2 regions of the Bacillus sp. LJBS17 genome follow, and region 1 is predicted to be linked to the other one. Evidence: riboswitches for the same ligand, from Rfam matches in the RefSeq annotation. Region 1 holds a riboswitch; the other holds the start of a gene.
What was found. A riboswitch is a leader RNA that binds a small molecule or an ion and turns the genes downstream of it on or off. The one in region 1 is predicted to bind thiamine pyrophosphate.
Positions count from the first base shown of each region.

Region 2: another riboswitch for thiamine pyrophosphate. It lies ahead of thiC (phosphomethylpyrimidine synthase ThiC); the one in region 1 lies ahead of thiT (energy-coupled thiamine transporter ThiT).

Region 1 covers NZ_CP079759.1:3,083,849-3,088,009, forward strand. Annotated here, with positions in the region: rRNA gene KXZ66_RS16000 (16S ribosomal RNA) at 1-1,460, opposite strand, end outside; TPP riboswitch at 1,925-2,026, shown strand; gene thiT (energy-coupled thiamine transporter ThiT) at 2,126-2,704, shown strand; gene KXZ66_RS16010 (GNAT family N-acetyltransferase) at 2,746-3,267, opposite strand; gene floT (flotillin lipid rafts scaffold protein FloT) at 3,285-4,161, opposite strand, start outside.
Region 2 covers NZ_CP079759.1:934,260-938,420, reverse strand. Annotated here, with positions in the region: gene senS (transcriptional regulator SenS) at 1-137, opposite strand, end outside; partial or broken gene KXZ66_RS04780 (BBE domain-containing protein) at 450-620, shown strand; gene thiC (phosphomethylpyrimidine synthase ThiC) at 658-2,430, opposite strand; TPP riboswitch at 2,563-2,670, opposite strand; gene KXZ66_RS04770 (Type 1 glutamine amidotransferase-like domain-containing protein) at 2,740-3,432, opposite strand; gene KXZ66_RS04765 (spore coat protein) at 3,474-3,746, shown strand; gene KXZ66_RS04760 (hypothetical protein) at 3,835-4,038, opposite strand.

The DNA of each region.
Region 1 (4,161 bases):
TCCTAAAAGGTTACCTCACCGACTTCGGGTGTTACAAACTCTCGTGGTGTGACGGGCGGTGTGTACAAGCTCGGGAACGTATTCACCGCGGCATGCTGATCCGCGATTACTAGCGATTCCAGCTTCACGCAGTCGAGTTGCAGACTGCGATCCGAACTGAGAACAGATTTGTGGGATTGGCTTAACCTCGCGGTTTCGCTGCCCTTTGTTCTGTCCATTGTAGCACGTGTGTAGCCCAGGTCATAAGGGGCATGATGATTTGACGTCATCCCCACCTTCCTCCGGTTTGTCACCGGCAGTCACCTTAGAGTGCCCAACTGAATGCTGGCAACTAAGATCAAGGGTTGCGCTCGTTGCGGGACTTAACCCAACATCTCACGACACGAGCTGACGACAACCATGCACCACCTGTCACTCTGCCCCCGAAGGGGACGTCCTATCTCTAGGATTGTCAGAGGATGTCAAGACCTGGTAAGGTTCTTCGCGTTGCTTCGAATTAAACCACATGCTCCACCGCTTGTGCGGTACCGTCAATTCCTTTGAGTTTCAGTCTTGCGACCGTACTCCCCAGGCGGAGTGCTTAATGCGTTAGCTGCAGCACTAAGGGGCGGAAACCCCCTAACACTTAGCACTCATCGTTTACGGCGTGGACTACCAGGGTATCTAATCCTGTTCGCTCCCCACGCTTTCGCTCCTCAGCGTCAGTTACAGACCAGAGAGTCGCCTTCGCCACTGGTGTTCCTCCACATCTCTACGCATTTCACCGCTACACGTGGAATTCCACTCTCCTCTTCTGCACTCAAGTTCCCCAGTTTCCAATGACCCTCCCCGGTTGAGCCGGGGGCTTTCACATCAGACTTAAGAAACCGCCTGCGAGCCCTTTACGCCCAATAATTCCGGACAACGCTTGCCACCTACGTATTACCGCGGCTGCTGGCACGTAGTTAGCCGTGGCTTTCTGGTTAGGTACCGTCAAGGTACCGCCCTATTCGAACGGTACTTGTTCTTCCCTAACAACAGAGCTTTACGATCCGAAAACCTTCATCACTCACGCGGCGTTGCTCCGTCAGACTTTCGTCCATTGCGGAAGATTCCCTACTGCTGCCTCCCGTAGGAGTCTGGTAGTGTCTCAGTCCCAGTGTGGCCGATCACCCTCTCAGGTCGGCTACGCATCGTTGCCTTGGTGAGCCGTTACCTCACCAACTAGCTAATGCGCCGCGGGTCCATCTGTAAGTGGTAGCCGAAGCCACCTTTTATGTTTGAACCATGCGGTTCAAACAACCATCCGGTATTAGCCCCGGTTTCCCGGAGTTATCCCAGTCTTACAGGCAGGTTACCCACGTGTTACTCACCCGTCCGCCGCTAACATCAGGGAGCAAGCTCCCATCTGTCCGCTCGACTTGCATGTATTAGGCACGCCGCCAGCGTTCGTCCTGAGCCAGGATCAAACTCTCCGATAAATGGATCACAGGTTAAGTTCACCGCATCCTGCGGCGACACCTGTGTGACCTGCGTCGTGCAGGCCCTAGTTTGACTGACTACGCACATCGCTGTGCGATTTATAAAAATGAATTAACAGGTACGTTTTGTCTTGTTTAGTTTTCAAAGATCATTTCGTCACTTCTCAATGAAGCAGCTTTACTAATATAACATTCAGCTTCTTTTTTGTCAACAACTTTTTTCAAGTTGTTTTGAAGCATCTAGTTTGTGTCCGCTGTGCATCAGCGACGTTTAATAATATAACACCTCTATTTATTTATTGCAATAGTTTTTTTAAAAAATCTATAAAACAAATAAACTATAATCCTCGCCATGATTTCTAAAGCGTGTGTATCATATAACTTTCTTAAAAGAACATATACATCAGTCATGTGATCTTGTTGTTTTTTTCGTTTTCTTGTATAGTAGAAACGAACTAAATACTGATGACCACAAGGGGAGCATTAAAGCTGAGAGTGAGCGGTTTCGTTCTGACCCTTTGAACCTGTTAGTTAACGCTGGCGTAGGGATGTGGCAAAGTCAAATGAATTGCAGATCGTAAAGCAGTGCGTGGAACTTTTCTCATCCTTCCGCGTGCTGCTTTTTTGTTGTCCTTTTGGTTGTCTGTCAATGGAAGGAGATAGATATGAATCAATCTAAGCAACTGGTTCGCCTTATTGAAATTGCCATTATGACAGCGGCAGCCGTTATTTTAGACATTGTCTCAGGAATGTTTCTTAGCATGCCTCAAGGAGGCTCGGTCTCCATCATGATGATTCCGATCTTTTTAATTTCGTTTCGCTGGGGTGTCAAAGCAGGTCTTACTACAGGTTTGTTGACAGGTCTAGTACAAATAGCAATCGGAAACTTGTTTGCTCAACATCCTGTACAGCTATTGTTAGATTACATTGTCGCTTTCGCGGCAATCGGCATAAGCGGCTGTTTCGCTTCTTCAGTCCGTAAAGCCGCTGTATCAAAAACAAAAGGGAAATTGATTGTTTCAGTGGTCAGCGCAGTTTTTATCGGCAGTTTGCTGCGCTATGCCGCGCATGTCATTTCAGGAGCTGTGTTTTTCGGTAGCTTTGCTCCAAAAGGAACACCGGTATGGATTTATTCTTTAACTTATAATGCGACTTACATGGTACCTTCATTCATTATTTGTGCAATTGTCCTATGTTTATTATTTATGACAGCACCCCGTCTGCTTAAAAGTGACAAAGCGTAAAAGTAACAATCCCCCAGCGAATTCCGCTGGGGGATTGTTCGTTATCTGTTAAGAAGTGTTTTTAAAGCTGAAAGATCCGGCCAGCCAAGACCTACTTCTTTCAACCTTACTCCGGCAATTTCAAAGTTGTCCTCCGCTACTCTTTCAGGTGAATAGGCCTGATAAAATATAATCGAGGGATTCTGCTCAATAACCCAAACAAACATACTTGAAAACCCATGTTGAAGCAAATACTCCGCTCCTTTTGCTAAGAGCGCCCTGCCTGCACCTTGCCGCTGGCGCTCTTCCAGAAGATAAATAGCGTATAACTCGCCGTCATAGCCTTCTTGTTCAGAGCGAATAGGTCCAAATGAAGCAAAGCCGAATACTGAACCCTTTTCGTCCTGAGCAACAAATACTCCCTTTAACGAGCGACTTTTCCATTTGTCTTCAAATTCCTTATAGTTCAGGCTGTTTAAATAATCAATCGGGATAATTTCGTGGTATGTTGACCTCCAGCTGTCTACATGCACTTTTGCAATGTCCTTTATATCCTCTAACTTCGCTTCACGTACAGTTACCATACGGTTCTGCCCTTTCCTTACTCTGATTTTTGGATCGTTTTGGCTTCTTTGATTTCATTTGTTAATTCATTAATGCTTTGTTTTACGTTTCCTTTTCCTGAAAAGTTCTCAAGCATTTCTTTTACATCAATTCCTGAGGATGCTTTTAAACTTTCTTGCAAACTTGACATTAAGTTCGTCGCATAGCTGGTTACTTTGTTTGCTCCGCTTGATTCACCGCTTCCTCCTGTATCGACAACGGTGATTTTATCAATATTTGAAAGAGGTGCCGCTGCTTGTTTCGCGTATTCCGGAAGCATTTTGACAATCATATCGAAAATCGCCGCCTGCCCGTACTGTTCAAAAGCAGCCGCAATTTTCTCTTTTGCTTCCGCTTCTGCAAGACCTTTCAGGCGGATAACCTCTGCCTCTGTCTCTCCTTTCGCTTTTTCCGCTTCTGCTTTTGCTAGCCCGTCAATTCTTACTTTTTCCGCCTCAGCCTTTGCCATTGCTTCTATACTGTACTTCTTGGCATCGGCTTCCGCGAGCTGTTTGGCTTTCTCAGCTGCTGCGGACTGCTCAACAGAATAACGGTCTGCATCGGCTTTTTTCTTTACCTCTGAGTCGTATTGACGTTCACGGCGAAGAATTTCTTTTTCTTCTAGTTCTATTTGTTTTTGGCGTTCGATAATTTTAACCTGCATTTCCTGCTCTGTGACTTGCTGGCGCGCTCTGGCAGTCTCTAAATCATATGCTTGGTCGGCATTCGCTTTTGCCGTATCTTGTTCTCTGCGAAATTCAGCCATTTTGAGCTGATTGAGTTTTTCAGCTTCAGCGATTTCCGTCGCCCGTTCAAGTTCTGATTTTTTTGCGTCTTTATCGGCTTCTGCCCGCTTAATTCGGGTTTCTTTATCA
Region 2 (4,161 bases), 2.0 Mb from region 1:
ATTTCTTCCATGAGTTCCGCGCTGTTTATAATCTCTCGTTTGTTTTTTTCAATCAGCAGCTCAAGCGGCAAAATCTGATTCCCGTAGGTTTTTCGCTTCCTGAATCGTTTTCTCCCCTTTTCTTTTTTGACTCCCATCAATAATCCCTCCTTTTTCATACAAAAAAGGCCCTTATCTAAAAGATAAGAGCCTTCGGTGTCCCGATCAGCGCGATAAATTTGAAAAATTTGTACTGACCATGTTAATTCATACAATACCGACCTGTCAACTATTTTTTGAGGGTATTGATACTATATCAGATTGCATCCCCGCTTTTTCCTTATACACTCTTATCCCCTGACGCATAAGCTAGAGAAACTAGAATACGAGAGAAAGAGATGTGGGTGTGTGGAAAAGACAAAATTGACCGGACGTATCGTGACACGGGATGATCCGGACTTTCGAGTTAAACGATGGGAGACTACGTAAATTGGCCAGATATCAAAATCAGAAACTGGCCAAGAACATATTACGGCGAAAACGTTGAACGACTCCGCCGTGTCAAAACGAAATATGATCCAGAAAATGTTTTCCGCTTTGAACAGAGTATTCCTCCGCTTCGACGCTCTCTGTTTTTCTAAAAAAATGAAGATGGAGCATTCTCCATCTTCATCTTATTTATTGATATAAATTGCTTCCCGTATCGACAAACTCTTTTGCTTTTTCTTTTAATCCTTTATTTATGGCTTCTGCTTCACTGAGATCGTTTTTCTTTGCATAATCCCGAATATCCTGTGAAATTCTCATGCTGCAAAATTTCGGGCCGCACATGGAACAAAAGTGAGCGGTTTTTGCTCCTTCAGCAGGCAGGGTTTCATCATGGTATTCAAGGGCTCTCTCCGGATCAAGAGATAAATTAAACTGATCCCGCCAGCGGAATTCAAAACGGGCTTTCGATAACGCATCATCCCGGATTTGCGCTCCGGGATGCCCTTTTGCAAGGTCTGCCGCATGCGCAGCGATCTTATATGTAATGACTCCTTCACGAACATCATCACGGTTTGGCAGCCCCAAATGCTCCTTCGGCGTTACATAACAAAGCATTGCTGTCCCATACCAGCCGATCATCGCCGCTCCGATCGCTGAAGTAATATGGTCATATCCCGGAGCAATATCCGTTGTCAACGGCCCCAATGTGTAAAAAGGCGCTTCTTTACAAATGTCCATTTGTTTATCGACGTTCTCTTTGATTTTATGCATCGGAACATGTCCAGGACCCTCAATCATCACCTGAACATCATGCTTCCAGGCAATTTGCGTCAGCTCTCCAAGCGTCTCTAATTCAGCAAACTGCGCTTCGTCATTGGCATCAGCAATTGATCCGGGACGCAAACCATCCCCAAGTGAGAAAGCAATATCATACATTTTCATAATCTCACATATTTCTTCAAAATGTGTGTATAAAAAGCTTTCTTGATGATGAGCCAGACACCACTGCGCCATAATCGCTCCCCCGCGTGACACAATACCAGTTGTCCGTTTGGCAGTCAGCGGTACATACCTAAGCAAAACACCCGCGTGAATCGTAAAATAATCCACTCCCTGCTCTGCCTGCTCGATTAGCGTATCACGATAAATCTCCCACGTTAAATCCTCCGCTACGCCGTTTACTTTTTCAAGCGCCTGATAAATCGGAACAGTTCCCACAGGCACGGGGCAATTGCGGATAATCCATTCACGCGTCGTATGAATATCTTTTCCGGTAGAGAGATCCATCATCGTATCCGCTCCCCAGCGGATGGCCCACGTCATTTTTTCCACTTCTTCTTCAATGGATGACGTAACCGCTGAATTCCCGATATTCGCATTAATCTTCACATGAAAATTCCGGCCGATAATCATTGGCTCACTTTCAGGGTGATTAATGTTTGAAGGAATAATCGCCCGGCCGCTGGCTACCTCGTCTCTGACGAATTCAGGAGACACATGCTCACGAATGGCGATAAATTCCATCTCAGGTGTAATGATCCCCTTTTTTGCATAGTGCATTTGTGTGACATTTTGACCTGCCTTCGCCCTCAGCGGTTTCCGCTTTAATCCTGGGTAGCTTACGTTTGGATTTGCTTTTTTATAACCGTTATCTTCTGGTTTTATAGCCCGACCTTCATACTCTTCCACGTCACCGCGCTCTGTGATCCATTTTTGGCGGAGCGGCTTTAATCCTTCTTGAATATTAATGGTTACTTCAGGGTCCGTATACGGTCCGCTTGTATCATAGACACGCACAGGCGCGTTTTCCTCTTCGCCGAACGATCCCGTCGTCGGACTCAATAGGATCTCCCTCATCGGCACTTGGATGTCCGAAGAAGAACCCTCCACGTATACCTTCTTGCTGCCTGAAAAACTTGACATAATGGAAATGTTGGCTTGCTGCACTGAATTGTTTTGCATTACTTTTCCTTCCCCTCTCTACGTTTGAAAGGACAAAATCAAGCCCATAACCAGCACAAAAAACCGGATTCATATAAATGAACCCGGTTACAGTCAGAAAGAAACATATTATTGCCCAGCAAGACAATAACAAAAACAATTCCTCTACTTCCCCACGCTGGTACGAACCAGATCAGGTCCAAAGGGTTAAGAAGCTTACCTTCTCTCTCAGCCCGAAAGCGGGCACCCCCAGTAACTATTGATTTCGCACTCATCTTATCATAAAATCAATCTGAAAAAAAGAGGAATATAGATAATATTCAGCCAATTTCACCCTAAATATTTGACCGGCAACGGAATTTCAGCTATTTCATGTTCAGCCATCATCACCCGATATGCCTTTCCTTCCGACCTTGAACTCACAGTCTGAAACAGCTGATCATTTATGAAATGGAGAGCAGCCCCATCATCCGCTGCATAGCCACTGCATAAGAACTTGTTAGATATCAGCTGGTGGTATGCCGGTCTCCGATCCTTTTCCCCGTCATAATGGGGACAAAAGCTCCCTTGCAAAAAACCTAAACTTTTCAAACTTGTCAGCGGTCCGGCTGAATCCGTCACCCCTTCTTCAAACCAGCAGATCGCACCGGCACTTAATCCAGCTAAAACCACACCGTTCTTCCATGCTTCCCTAAGAATCTGGTCAAGCCCCCACTCTTTCCATAACACAAGTAAATTCCGCGTATTTCCCCCGCCAACATAAATCACGTCCATTTCCATAACAAAAGAAGTTAAATCTGTTGATGGCGGCTTAAACAAAGATAAGTGAGACGGCACACAATCCAGTGTTTGAAATGCATGATAAAACCGCTGAATATAGTTTTGGGAATCTCCGCTCGCCGTCGGCAAAAAACAAATACGAGGCTGCTCTCGTTTTGATTGATTGAGGATATATTGATCGAGGGACAAATTATCCGGCTCCATCGAAAAACCCCCGCCCCCCATCGCAATAATCTGCTTCATCATCACACCCCCCAACAAAATTTGTTGCTTATTATAGCATTTTGTATAGAAGCAAGAAACAAAGCCAAATACTTTCTTATCAGGAGCTGCTAAAAAAACAAAGGGGGTGGTTTCCCATTGAACAAAGTCTTTGTCCCAAAGATATTCTTGATTTGTTAACAACAATAAAAACCAGCATTAACAAATACACTGTCGCAATAACAGAAGCCGAAAATCCCCACATCAGAATAGCATTGCATGATCAATTAGATACAACTGTTTATCTCCATGATGAACTGTCAGATCTTCTGTTAGAAAAGGGATGGCTCGGGTGAGCAATTCCAAATCAAATCGATTAGATTTATCTTACAGCAAAGACCACAAAAAGAGACGGGATCTCAAAGATGAGATGCCGTCTCTTTTTTATTGCTCCACTCTTCTTAAAGCCTCATTTACCGTTTCTTTTATAAACGCGTCTTCACCGCTTAATCGGTCTAAACTGAGATCGCCGTTTCTCAGCCTTTCGGAAATATTGTTTATATCCTCCTCTACTGTGATTTGCAGCTCACCAGCCAAAAACATTCTGTGTAATTCATCTGCAACCAAACTTTCTTTATTCACTTCCATCCACTCCTTTATTTTCAATATTATTCTTAGTCTGTCCCTAGGCCGAGACGAATAATAGGAAAAAAGTATGAATCAAACGAATCTTTTTTCCTCCTTCTTGCGTATATCTGTTGAGAAAAAAGA